Regions from separate parts of the Nocardioides sp. F233 genome, predicted to be linked through region 2. Evidence: riboswitches for the same ligand, from Rfam matches in the RefSeq annotation. Region 2 holds a riboswitch; the other holds the start of a gene.
What was found. Region 2 has a riboswitch for FMN ahead of ribD (bifunctional diaminohydroxyphosphoribosylaminopyrimidine deaminase/5-amino-6-(5-phosphoribosylamino)uracil reductase RibD). Riboswitches for the same ligand answer to the same signal wherever they lie in the genome.
Positions count from the first base shown of each region.

Region 1: another riboswitch for FMN. It lies ahead of ACZYRU_RS16275 (6,7-dimethyl-8-ribityllumazine synthase); the one in region 2 lies ahead of ribD (bifunctional diaminohydroxyphosphoribosylaminopyrimidine deaminase/5-amino-6-(5-phosphoribosylamino)uracil reductase RibD).

Region 1 is NZ_JBVASH010000004.1:57,975-64,697, reverse strand. It holds gene mtrA (MtrAB system response regulator MtrA) at 1-121, opposite strand, end outside; gene ahcY (adenosylhomocysteinase) at 215-1,654, opposite strand; gene ACZYRU_RS16290 (MFS transporter) at 1,862-3,304, opposite strand; gene ACZYRU_RS16285 (DUF6234 family protein) at 3,455-3,835, shown strand; gene ACZYRU_RS16280 (hypothetical protein) at 3,855-4,223, shown strand; FMN riboswitch at 4,233-4,398, shown strand; gene ACZYRU_RS16275 (6,7-dimethyl-8-ribityllumazine synthase) at 4,451-4,888, shown strand; gene ACZYRU_RS16270 (DUF808 domain-containing protein) at 4,931-5,911, opposite strand; gene ACZYRU_RS16265 (acyltransferase family protein) at 6,109-6,723, opposite strand, start outside.
Region 2 is NZ_JBVASH010000012.1:27,888-34,610, reverse strand. It holds gene ACZYRU_RS26785 (lipid-transfer protein) at 1-468, shown strand, start outside; gene ACZYRU_RS26780 (cupin domain-containing protein) at 476-970, opposite strand; FMN riboswitch at 1,053-1,182, shown strand; gene ribD (bifunctional diaminohydroxyphosphoribosylaminopyrimidine deaminase/5-amino-6-(5-phosphoribosylamino)uracil reductase RibD) at 1,306-2,334, shown strand; gene ACZYRU_RS26770 (riboflavin synthase) at 2,334-2,948, shown strand; gene ACZYRU_RS26765 (bifunctional 3,4-dihydroxy-2-butanone-4-phosphate synthase/GTP cyclohydrolase II) at 2,950-4,188, shown strand; gene ribH (6,7-dimethyl-8-ribityllumazine synthase) at 4,190-4,678, shown strand; gene ACZYRU_RS26755 (phosphoribosyl-ATP diphosphatase) at 4,724-4,987, shown strand; gene hisG (ATP phosphoribosyltransferase) at 4,998-5,840, shown strand; gene ACZYRU_RS26745 (PH domain-containing protein) at 5,855-6,289, shown strand; gene ACZYRU_RS26740 (aldose 1-epimerase family protein) at 6,286-6,723, opposite strand, start outside.

The sequences.
Region 1 (6,723 bases), on a different contig from region 2:
CCCGGCTCTCGAAGCCCTCCTGCCCCAGCACGATGCCCAGCATCTCCGCCAGCGGGGCGTCGTCGTCGACGACGAGGACGCGCCCCCTCGTGGGGTACGGCGCAGTGCTGGGCGGGGTCACGCCGCAATATTAGGCGGGAGCACGACGAAGGCCCGGCACCACCACGGTGCCGGGCCTCGTCGACGTACTGCTCAGTAGCTGATCAGCAGCTGCTCAGTAGCGGTAGTGGTCCGACTTGAACGGGCCCTCGATCGGCACGCCGAGGTAGTCGGCCTGTGCCTGGTTGAGGACGGTCAGCTCGACACCGATGGCGTCGAGGTGGAGGCGGGCGACCTCCTCGTCGAGGTGCTTCGGGAGCACGTAGACGCCGATCGGGTACTCCTCGAGCTTGGTGAAGAGCTCGATCTGCGCGAGCACCTGGTTGGTGAAGGAGTTCGACATGACGAACGACGGGTGGCCGGTCGCGTTGCCGAGGTTCAGCAGGCGGCCCTCGGACAGCACGATGATCTTCTTGCCGTCCTCGAAGATCCACTGGTGGACCTGCGGCTTGATCTCGTCCTTGACGATGCCCGGGATCTTCGCGAGACCGGCCATGTCGATCTCGTTGTCGAAGTGGCCGATGTTGCCGACGATCGCCTGGTGCTTCATCCGCTCGAAGTGCTCGACCCGGATGATGTCGAAGTTGCCCGTCGTGGTGATGAAGATGTCGGCGAAGTCGACGACCGACTCGAGGCGCTTGACCTCGTAGCCGTCCATCGCCGCCTGCAGCGCGCAGATCGGGTCGATCTCGGTGATGATGACGCGGGCACCCTGGCCACGCAGCGACTCGGCAGAGCCCTTGCCCACGTCGCCGTAGCCGCAGACGACCGCGGTCTTGCCGGCGATCATGACGTCGGTGCCACGGTTGATGCCGTCGATGAGCGAGTGGCGGCAGCCGTACTTGTTGTCGAACTTCGACTTCGTGACCGAGTCGTTGACGTTGATCGCCGGGAAGAGCAGCGAGCCGTCCTTGAACCGGTCGTAGAGGCGCAGGACACCGGTGGTGGTCTCCTCGGTCACGCCCTTGATGCCCGCACCGATGTTGGTCCAGTACGTCGGGTCGTTGTCGAGCGAGCGCGCGAGGACCCGGAGGACCTCCTTGTACTCCTCGTTGTCGGTGGTGTCCTGGCCCGGGACGGCGCCGGCCTTCTCGAACTCGGTGCCCTTGTGGACGAGCAGCGTGATGTCGCCACCGTCGTCGAGGATCATGTTCGGGCCGATCGCGTTGCCCTCGGCGTCCTTGAACTGGAAGACCTTCTCGGCCTCGTCCCAGTACTCCGCCAGGGTCTCGCCCTTCCAGGCGAAGACCGGGGTGCCCTGGGGGTCCTCGACCGTGCCGTTGCCGACGACGACCGCGGCGGCGGCGTGGTCCTGGGTCGAGAAGATGTTGCAGGTGGCCCAGCGGACGTCGGCGCCGAGCGCGGTCAACGTCTCGATCAGCACGCCGGTCTGGATCGTCATGTGCAGCGAGCCGGCGATGCGGGCGCCCTTGAGGGGCTGCGACGCGCCGTACCGACGACGCATCTCCATCAGGCCGGGCATCTCGTGCTCGGCGAGGGTGAGCTCCTTGCGGCCGAACTCGGCCAGGCTCAGGTCAGCAACCTTGTAGTCCATGAAAGTGATCCTCGAGGTTCGAGTGTCGTTCGCCCTGCGGCGCATCTGCGCTACGTCGGGATCTCCCGCGCATGACACAGAACACCCTACAAGCGTGCTCCGAGGGCCGCGGAATCATCGGGAATGTCCCTCGAGGCAAGGAGGGCGGGTGCGGCCTGACGGCCAGGCCCGTCAGTTGGGTGGGTGAGAGTGACCCCTACGTCACCCTCACCCACCCAACCCAGCACTACCGCTCGGCCCCGCTCCCGCCCGGAGCAGCACGCCGCCCACCACGGCACACACGAGCGCGACGACCGCACCCGCGAGCACCGCGTCGTGCAGCCCGTCGACGAACGCGACGGCGTCGGCGCCGTACGGTCCGGCGGCGGGGACGAAGGTGCCGAGCCAGGCGACGCCGACGGCCAGTCCGGTCTGCCGGAAGGTGTCGTTCGCGCCGGCGGCGAGGCCACTCTGCTCGGGCGGGAGGGCGGCGAGGGCGAGGGCGCTGCCGGACGGGTTGAACAGTCCGGTGCCGACGCTGGCGAGCAGGAAGCCGGGCAGGATCGAGGCCCAGCCGGAGTCGGCGTGGGTGGTCCAGGCGAAGACCACCATGCCGGCCGCGACCAGCAGCAGGCCGGCGACGGCCAGCGCGGCCGGGGCGAACCGGTTCATCAGCCCGGCCGTCATGCCGGAGACCACGAAGACGAGTGCGGTTCCGGGCAGGTACGCCAGCCCGGTCTGCAGCGGGCTCAGCCCGACGACCCCCTGGAGGTACAGCGTGAGGTAGAGGAAACCCGCGAAGAACGACTCCGAGATGCCGAAGACCAGCACCTGCGGCGCGCTGAAGGCCGGCCGCCGGAAGTGCACCAGCGGGAGCATCGGCACCCGCGAGCGGTGCTCGATGACGACCAGCGCCACGAGGGCGACCGCGGCGCCGGCCAGCGAACCAGTGACCAGGCCGCTGCCCCAGCCGCGCTCGTTGCCGCGCAGCAGGGCGAGCACGAGGAGGAACAGGCCGACGACGAGGGCGAGCTGGCCGGGTACGTCGAGCCGCCGCGCCTCGGGGTCCCGGCTCTCCCGGACCCGGCGGGCCAGGACGAGGGTGAGCAGGCCGATCGGCACGTTGCACCAGAAGATCGCGCGCCAGTCGATGACGTCGGTCAGCACGCCGCCGACGAACGGACCGATGGCGAAGGCGGCGCCGATCGAGGCGCCGTACACGCCGAGCGCCTTGGCCCGCTCCTCGGCGGTCGGGGTCACCTCGGAGATCAGGGCGAGGGCGGTGGCGAACAGCACCGCCGCGCCGATGCCCTGGACGGCGCGGGCCGCGACGAGGGTGGCGATGCCCGGCGAGAGGGCGCAGGCAGCCGAGGCGACGGTGAACAGCGCCATGCCGCCGAGGAACACCTGCTTGCGACCGAAGCGGTCGGCGATCGAGCCGGCCGACAGCACGACCGCCGCCAGCGGCAGGGTGTAGGCGTCGATCACCCACTGCAGTCCGGACAGGCCCGCGCCGAGCCCGGCCGCGATGTCGTCGAGGGCGGTGTTGACCACGCTGACGTCGAGCATCAGCATCACGGTCGCCACGCAGGCGACGGCGATGCTGACCTTCCGGTCGGCAGCGGTCCGGGCGACCGGCGGGGTCGCGGGTGTCGCGGAGGTGGTCGTCATGGGACGAGATGCTGGCCGTCGCGGCGGTACGCCGACCATCCCAAGCCGGCGGGTTCTCCGCTCCCCCAGATCTTCCGGTGGTGCGCGATTCCCAGACATCTGGGGCCGCGTACTCATGTTCTCGCGAGCCCCTCACGTGACCCTGCGGACATGACCGATCGCCGCCCGGCCGGGCCCCTCGAGATCACCGCCGCAGTCGCCGCCGCCGTCCTGACGCTGGCGACCTTCTGGCACGGATTCTCCGTCTACCTCTGCTGGGGCGGTTGCGACGCCCCGGACGACGCCGAGATCCTCGTCCACCGCCTCCTCACGACCGCCCTCGCCGTCTCGGTCGCGACGACCCTGGTGACCGCGGCGCTGCGCCGCGGGCGTTGGGTCTTCCTGTGGCACCTCGCCGTGGCCGGGGTCGCGCTCGTCGTGGCGCTGCTGACCGCGATGCCCCAGATCGACTGGGACGGGTCACAGCGCCCGCCGGAGCCCGGTCCGCGGTACCCCTGCCACTCCGGCTCGAACGACTGCGTCGGCGGCTGAGGGCGCCTACCCTGCTGCCATGCCCGACACCAGCGTGGCTCGCGGCCTCGGCGCACTGCGGATGGCGGTGGGCGTCGCGATGCTGGCCGCGCCGCGGCTGGTCGGCCGCAGCGACGACCCGTCGTTCCAGCTGCTGATGCGCACGATCGGGGTCCGCGACCTGGTGCTCGGGGCGGGCACCGTGCTCGCGCCCGACGCCGACCTCACCCGCTGGGCGACGACCGCGCTGGCCAGCGACCTGACCGACGTCGTGGTCGGTGCCGCCTCCATCCGCACGGTCGGCCGCCCGGGCGGCCTGGTCGCCACGCTGGCACCGGTGCCGTTCGTGGCGGCGGGGGTCGTGGGCATCAGGCGGGCACGCGGCGGACAGGCGGTGCGGGGCCAGTAGGCTGCTGCCGTACGTTCTCAGGGCGGGGTGGAACTCCCCACCGGCGGTGAGGGCGTCCCGGCCGATCCGGGGCGACCGAGCCCGCGAGCGCCGGCCCGGTTACGACCGGGTCGGGTCAGCAGATCCGGTGCGACTCCGGAGCCGACGGTCACAGTCCGGATGGAAGAGAACGCGACGGGCCTCGCGCGCGTCGTCACGCCCTGGGTGACACGCGAACAGGAGAGCCCATGTCACCCACCGCCCCCCGCGTCGCCATCGTCGCGGCCCGCTGGCACGCCGACATCGTCGACGTCGCCGTCACCACCTTCACCGCCGAGCTCGAGGAGCGCGGCTACGCCGTGGACGTCGTCCACGTGCCGGGTGCGTTCGAGATCCCGCTGCAGGTACGTCGACGCGCCCTGTCCGGTCAGTACGCCGGGGTGGCCGCGGCCGCTCTCGTCGTCGACGGCGGCATCTACCGCCACGACTTCGTCGCGTCGTCGGTCGTGGACGCACTGATGCGGGTCCAGCTGGAGACCGACGTGCCGGTGTTCTCGGCGGTGCTCACGCCGCACCACTTCCACGAGCACGACGAGCACCTCGACTACTTCCGCCGCCACTTCGAGACGAAGGGCCGCGAGCTGGCCAGCGCGCTGGACGCGACCGTCCAGCTGCCGGCCGTCTGAGGCGACGCCGCGCGGAGGGCCCGCCGCGGCTGATCGACGAGGTCAGTGCGCGGCGGGCTCACCGTCGTCGTACCGCTCGATCGGGTCCTTGTCGCCGGTGAACGGCAGCACCCGCACGATCGCGACCACGATCGAGCCGACGACCAGGCCGATCACCGCGGAGATGCCGGTGTTGGCGAGCCAGGCCAGCGCGCTGCCGAGGAAGCCGTGCACGGCGTGCTCGATGTCGTGCTCGATGCCGTGGACCCACTCGTACGGCGCGTCCCACCAACCCGCCTCGTGCACGTTGACGAGCAGGATGTGCCCGCCGACCCACAGCATCGCGACGGTGCCGACGATCGAGATGATCGAGAGCAGCCGCGGCATGAACGCGACCAGGCCGCGGCCGAGCTTCTGCGCGAGGGCCGAGGAGCGCTGCGCGAGGCTGAGGCCCGCGTCGTCCATTTTCACGATGAGCGCCACGACGCCGTAGACGGCGATGGTGATCACGACGGCGACGACCAGCAGCGTGGCGAGCTTGGTCCAGAAGTTCTCGTCCTCGACCGAGGCCAGCGCGATCACCATGATCTCGGCCGACAGGATCAGATCGGTGCGGATAGCGCCGGAGACCAGCTCCTTCTCGGCCTCGGGGCCGACCTCGGCGACGGGCGTCTCGTGCTCGTCGTGGCCGGAGACCATGTGCCAGATCTTGTGGGCGCCCTCGTAGGCGAGGAAGGTGCCACCGATCATCAAGATGATGGGGAGCAGGTCCGGCAGGAACTGGCTGAGCAGCAGCGACGCCGGGAGGATGATCAGCAGCTTGTTGCGGATCGAGCCGATCGCGATCTTCTTCACGATCGGGAGCTCACGCGAGGCGGCGACGCCCTGGACGTACTGCGGCGTGACCGCCGTGTCGTCGATCACCACGCCGGCGGCCTTGGCGGTGGCCTTGCCGGCTGCGGCACCCACGTCGTCCATCGACGCGGCAGCCATCTTGGCGATGGCGGCGACGTCGTCGAGGAGACCGAACAGGCCGGCGCTCACGAGAGTCGGTCCGTGGTGAGAGGCATGCCGAAAGGTTAGGGCATGCCGAGCAACCCGCCGCCTGCTGCGCAACGCCTCGCATCCGCCCTGGCTGCGTTGGAGTCGCTCGAAGTGCGGCCGAGCACGTCGTCGCTCCGCCGCCTTGCCAGGGCGGCGCGAAGCGTCGCTCGCGACGGCGCCGCGTTCCTCGGCATGCCCTACCGGCCAGCAGGCACGAGCCCCGCGTCCGCGGTGTCCCTCTCCTGCTCGTGGACGACACCGGTCAGTTGCACCGCCTCCCGGACCCGGCGGTGGGCGACGTCGAACGGGTCGACGACCCGCTCGAGCACCCGGCGCACGGGCGGTGCGGCCAGGCCCAGCGCGACCGCGACGCCGATGCCGACCGCGGCGAGCAGGCCGGGCCAGGGCCGGTCGTGGGCCCACTCGACGAACCCGAGGTACTCGAGCTCCTTCACCACGAACCCGTGGAACAGGTACACGACGAGGGTCGCCGAGCCCATCCGGGTGAACCAGCCCCCGATCCGGGGTACGACGCTCAGCCAGGCCAGCGCGCCGGCCACACCGGCGAGCAGCACGAGCAGCCGGGTCAGGATCGCGGTCGAGGTCGGGTCGTCGAGCAGCGCGAACGGCCGCTGGTACAGGTAGTCACGGCTGGCCCACTCGTCGAGCGAGCCGGCGACGACCCACAGCGCCGCGAAGGTCACGACGCCGACCACAGCCGCGAACCGCCCACGCAACCACTCCAGCGCCTCGGGCGTGGTCTTCAGCCCGAGCACGAAGAACGGCAGGAAGCCCACGATCCGAGGGGCGTC
Region 2 (6,723 bases):
GACCTCGCCCAGCGGCCGGCGTACATCGCCGCCGCCGCGCAGGGCTCGGGCAAGGACCAGTTCGTGATGACGTCCTACTACCGCGACGACATCGGCATCCCCGAGATCGGCGTCGTGGGCCGCGAGCTGTGGAAGCAGTCCGGGCTCACTCCGGCCGACATGCCGATGGCGGTGCTCTACGACCACTTCACGCCGTACGTCCTCATGCAGCTCGAGGAGCTCGGCTTCTGCGGACGCGGAGAGGCCAAGGACTTCGTGCAGGACGGCGCCATCGAGGTCGGCGGCCGGCTGCCCATCAACACCCACGGCGGGCAGCTCGGCGAGGCCTACATCCACGGCATGAACGGCGTCGCCGAGGGTGTGCGCCAGATCCGCGGCACCTCGGTCAACCCGGTCGCCGACGCCCACCACGTGCTGGTCACCGCCGGCACCGGTGTGCCGACGAGCGGGCTGATCCTCTCGGCCTGATCCGGGACTAGGCCTCCTCGACCCAGACGTTGTCGTGCTCGCGCATGAACGCGTCGTACTCCTCCGGCGTCCACTCCTCACCCCGGGCCAACCGGTCGAGACCCTCGAAGTAGGGCTCGCGCGGCGCACCCGGTGCGAAGTGCAGCAGCATCGACGCCGGGGCGCCGGACTCGTTGCGGAAGCCGTGGATGCCGCCGGGCGGCACGTGCAGGAAGTCGCCGGGGCGCGCGGTCATCCACTCGGTGCCGGTGTGGATCCGGACCTCGCCCTCGAGGACGTAGAAGGACTCGGAGATGCTGCGGTGGAAGTGGGGGCTCGGGCCGCTGACCGCCTCGGAGAACTCCCACCGGTAGAGCCCGAACAGCCCGCCGGTCGCCTCGCCGCGCGCGAGGTGGTGGACCCGGTTGCCGTTGGGGTAGACCAGGTCGGGGCCGTCGGAGTTGGGGCGGACCCAGGCCGAGACCTCGCCATCGCCGTCGTACAGGGGTGGGGGATACGACATGCGGCGACGCTACCCACGCCTCCCAGTGAGCGGACCCACAGCCCGCGGCGTGTCGTGATGTGCCACCATGGGTCCCAAGAGCTCGCGTGCTCTGGGGTCGGTGAGAATCCGAACCGGCGGTGACAGTCCGCGACCCGATCGCAGCCAGTGATCGGTTGATCAGGTGGAACTCCTGGACCGACGGTCAAAGTCCGGATGGGAAGTGCACGCACGAGTGTCCGACGGACGCCCCGCTGTGGGCGCCCGCCGTACGCCAGGCAAGCCCCGGAGTCCGCGTCCAGGACGACGAGAGGCGGTGGCCGGTGGCGGAGACGTTCACCCGTGAGTACGACGCGATGCGTCGTGCGCTCGCACTGGCAGTGACCCCCGGGGTGCCGTTGCACCCCAACCCGCGGGTGGGCTGCGTGCTGCTCGGTCCCGACGGCAGCATCGTCGGGGAGGGCTACCACCACGGCGCCGGTACGCCGCACGCCGAGGTCGAGGCGCTGAAGGTCGCCGGCGAGCGGGCCCGCGGCGCGACCGCGATCGTGACGCTGGAGCCGTGCAACCACACCGGCCGCACCGGACCCTGCTCGCAGGCGCTGATCGCCGCCGGCGTCGCCCGCGTGGTCATCGCGCAGCGCGATCCCAACCCGCAGGCCGCGGGCGGCATGGAGACGTTGCTGGAGGCGGGCATCGAGGTCGACGCCGGCCTGCTCGCCGACGAGGCTGCCGAGGTCAACCGGTCCTGGACGTTCGCCCACCGCAACGGCCGGCCGTTCGTGACGTGGAAGTTCGCCACCACCCTCGACGGGCGCAGCGCCGCCGCCGATGGCACGTCCCGGTGGGTCTCCTCACCGGCCGCCCGCCGCGACACCCACCTGCTGCGCGGTCTGTGCGACACGATGCTCGTCGGGACCAACACCGTCGAGGTCGACGACCCGCAGCTCACCGTCCGCGGCGACGACGACCAGCCGGTCGGCGAGCAGCCGCTGCGCGTCGTGATGGGGGAGCGCGACCTCGCCGAGGACCGCCGCGTCCTCGATGACGCCGCACCCACGGTGCACCTGCGCACCCGCGACCCCGAGCAGGCCCTGCGCACCCTGTACGCCGACCACGACCGCCACCACGTCTTCCTCGAGGGTGGGCCGACCCTGGCCGCCGCCTTCCTGCACGCGGGGCTGGTCGACGAGGTCGTCACGTACGTCGCCCCGATGCTGCTCGGCACCGGCCGCTCCGCCGTCGGGGACCTCGGAATCGGGACCATCGCCGACGCGTTGCACCTGCGGCTCGTCGACACGACCGTGGTCGGCGAGGGCGCCGACGCCAACGTGCGCATGATCATGAGGCCCACCACGGCCAGGAACAAGGAAGGAACCGCCTGATGTTCACCGGCATCGTCGAGGAGCTCGGTACCGTCACCGCCGTCGAGGACCAGGGGGACGCCATCCGGCTCACCATCGCCTCCGACGTGACGCTGTCCGACGCCGGCCTCGGTGACTCGATCGCCGTCAACGGCTGCTGCCTGACGGTCGCCGAGCGCACCGACACGACCTGGACCGCCGACGTGATGGCTGAGACGCTCGCCAAGACCAGCATCGGCAGCCTGACCGCTGGCGACCGGGTCAACCTCGAGCGCGCGGTCACCGCCGAGAAGCGGTTGGGCGGCCACGTCGTGCAGGGCCACGTCGACGCCGTCGGCGAGGTCGTGGCCCGCACCCCCAGCGAGCACTGGGAGATCGTCGAGATCAAGATGCCCGACGAGCTCGGCCGCTACCTCGTCGACAAGGGCTCGATCACCGTCGACGGCACCTCGCTCACCGTCGTCGAGGCCGGCGACCACACCTTCACCGTCAGCCTGATCCCCGAGACCCTGGCCCGTACGACGCTCGGCTTCCGCGCCGTCGGCGACCAGGTCAACCTCGAGGTCGACGTCATCGCCAAGCACGTGGAGAAGCTCGTCCGTGCCTACACCAGCACCAGCAGCAAGGAGAACTGACATGTCGGTGCGACTGGACCCCGTCGAGCGCGCGATCGCCGACATCGCCGCGGGCAAGGCCGTCGTCGTCGTCGACGACGAGGACCGCGAGAACGAGGGCGACATCATCTTCGCCGCCAGCAAGGCGACGCCGGAGCTGATGGCCTTCACGATCCGCTACTCCAGCGGCGTCATCTGCGCCCCGATGCCCGGCGCCATGCTGGACCGGCTCGAGATCCCGCTGATGACTCCGCACAACAAGGACGCCTACCGCACGGCGTACACCATCTCGGTCGACGCCCGCGACGGCGTCAGCACCGGCATCTCCGCCGCTGACCGCGCCCACACCGTGCGCGTGCTCGCCGACTCCGCGACCGAGCCGTGGGAGCTGACCCGCCCGGGCCACGTGTTCCCGCTGCGCTACCGCGAGGGCGGCGTGCTGGTCCGCCGCGGCCACACCGAGGCCGCCGTCGACCTGTGCCGTCTCGCCGGCCTGACCCCGACCGGTGTGCTGGTCGAGGTCGTCAACGACGACGGCACGATGAAGCGCGCCCCCGAGCTGCGTGCGTTCGCCGACGAGCACGGCCTGGCGATGATCTCGATCGAGGACCTGGTCCGCTACCGCCGCCGCGTCGAGACGCACGTGGTGCGTGAGGCCGAGACCAGCCTGCCGACCAGCCACGGCGACTTCACCGCCATCGGCTACACGATCACCGTCGACGGCAGCGAGCACGTCGCTCTCGTGTACGGCGACCCGGCCACCCTCGCCGAGGGCGGCCCGGTGCTCACCCGGGTGCACTCGGAGTGCCTGACCGGAGACGTGTTCGGCTCCAGCCGCTGCGACTGCGGCCCCCAGCTCAACGAGGCGATGGACCGCATCGTCGAGGAGGGCCGCGGCGTGGTCGTCTACCTGCGTGGCCACGAGGGCCGGGGGATCGGCCTGGTCGCCAAGCTGCAGGCCTACCAGCTGCAGGACGGCGGCCGCGACACCGTCGACGCCAACCTCGACCTCGGCCTGCCCGCCGACGCCCGCCACTACGGCGCGGCCACGCAGGTCCTCAAGGACCTCGGCGTCTCCGACGTGCGGCTGCTGACCAACAACCCCGACAAGGTCACCTCGCTCGAGGACTACGGCATCACCGTCACCGAGCGGGTCCCGCTCACGCCCCACCCCAACGGGCACAACCTGGCCTACCTCGTCACCAAGCGCGACCGGATGGGCCACGACCTGCCCGACCTCGACCTCGAAGGAGTCAACTGACATGGCCGGACACGGCGCCCCCGACATCGCCCCCACCGACTGCCACGACCTGCGGGTCGCGGTCGTCGCGGCGAGCTGGCACACCGAGGTCATGGACGGCCTGATCGCCGGTGCCCAGCGGGCGTTCGCCGACCACAGGATCGAGGCGCCCGTCGTCGTCCGGGTCCCCGGCACCTTCGAGCTGCCGGTCACCGCGGCGGCCCTCGCGCCGTCGTACGACGCCGTGATCGCGCTCGGCGTGGTCATCCGCGGTGGCACGCCGCACTTCGAGTACGTCTGCAGCGCCGCCACCGACGGCCTCACCCGGGTCTCGCTCGACCACCACACCCCGATCGGCTTCGGCGTGCTCACCTGCGACGACGAGGCCCAGGCGCTGGACCGCGCCGGGCTCGAGGGATCCCGCGAGGACAAGGGCTACGAGGCCGCCTCGGCCGCGCTGCAGACCGCGGCCACGCTGAAGAAGATCCGCTCGCGCGGTTACACGGGCTGAGACCGGCCACGGTCGGCCTGCGGCCACGCCGTAGGCTGACCTCCCGTGAAGACGTTCGACGAGCTGTTCGCAGAGCTCAGCGAGAAGGCACAGACGCGGCCCGAGGGATCCGGCACGGTCCGGCAGCTCGACGCCGGCGTCCATGCGATCGGCAAGAAGCTGATCGAGGAGGCCGCTGAGTCCTGGATGGCCGCCGAGCACGAGGGCAAGGACGCCACGGCGCTGGAGATCAGCCAGCTGCTCTACCACGCCCAGGTCCTCATGATCGCGAGCGGTCTCTCGCTCGACGACGTCTACGCACACCTCTGAGGTAACACACATGCTCAAGATCGCCGTCCCCAACAAGGGGGCCCTGTCCGAGGCTGCCTCCGGCATGCTCCGCGAGGCCGGCTACGCCCAGCGCTCGGACTCCAAGCAGCTCACCAAGATCGACCCCGACAACGAGGTCGAGTTCTTCTACCTGCGCCCGCGGGACATTGCGCTGTACGTCGGCGAGGGCACCCTCGACGCCGGCATCACCGGCCGCGACCTGCTCCTCGACTCGCACTCGACGGCCGCCGAGTCGCTCCAGCTCGGCTTCGGCCGCTCGAAGTTCCGCTTCGCGGCGCGTCCCGGCACTGCCGAGAAGGTCGAGGACCTGGCGGGCATGCGGATCGCGACGTCGTACGACGGCGTGGTCAAGCGCTACCTCGCCGAGCGCGGCATCGAGGCATCGGTCGTCCGCCTCGACGGCGCGGTCGAGACCAGCATCCAGCTCGGTGTGGCCGACGTGATCGCCGACGTCGTGGAGACCGGCTCCACCCTGCGCGCAGCGGGCCTGGAGGTCTTCGGCGACGTCATCCTCGAGTCCGAGGGCGTGATGATCACCCGCGAGGGCGCCGACGCGAGCGCGCTCGAGGTCTTCACCCGGCGCCTGCAGGGCGTCCTGGTCGCCCGCGCCTACGTGATGATGGACTACGACATCCGCGCCGAGAAGGTCGAGCAGGCGATCGCCCTGACCCCCGGCATCGAGAGCCCCACGGTCAGCCCGCTTCATCGCGAGGGCTGGGTCGCGGTCCGCTCGATGGTGCAGCGGGCCAGCGCCCAGCGGGTGATGGACGAGCTGTTCGCCCTCGGCGCCCGCGCGATCCTCACCACCGACATCCACGCCTGCCGGCTCTGACGATGTCGTCCGACGTGCCCACGTTGCCGCGGACCTGGCGGCCGTTCGGTCCCCGGATGGCCGCCGCGGTCTTCGCGGTGGTCCTCGTGGGTGCCTTCGCCTGGCTCTGGGTGAACTTCGACGACCAGACGAAGGCCGCCGTCAACAACCTGGAGAAGGCGACCGTCATCTTCTTCATCCTGCTCGGCCTGGCGCTGCTCAACGCGCTGGCCCGGTCCCGGGTCGTCGCCCGCGAGGACGGGCTCACCGTCGTCAACGGCTACCGCACCCGGCGCTTCGCGTGGGGCGAGGTCGGCACCGTCCGGTTCCCGCAGGGCGCACCGTGGCCGCACCTCGACCTCGGTGACGACGAGCGGGTCTCCCTGCTCGGCATCCACGCCTCCGACGGCACGCGTGCTGCCACGGCGATCCGCGAGCTGCGTGCGGTCGTGGCGGCCCACCAGGGCTAGAGGGCCCGGATCCCCCACGAGGCGGCGTACGACGCCCCGGGCGCCAGCACCACCAGGTCGTCACCGGAGTTGAACGCGTCCGGGGGAGCGGTCATCGGCTCGACCGCGACGCTCACCCGTGGGGTCGGGGTGTCGTCGCCGGTGTAGACCTGCAGCCACCGGTGGTTCTCGTCGACCCACAGCGCCACGCCGGTGTCGCCGGACAGCAGCGTCACCGTCGCCCGGCCGTCGGCGCCGCGGGCCAGGTCGGTGACCGCGTGGTTGAGCACGGTGCCGCCCAGCGGTGAGGTGACCAGTCCGTCGGCCGAGGCCCGGCCGGTGGGCAGCAGCCGCTCCGGATCCACCTCCAGCACCGTCGCCGCGTCGAGCTCGATCGTCCACCCGTCGCACGGCCCCGGCCCAGCCAGCAGGTACGGGTGGGCTCCCGACGCGTA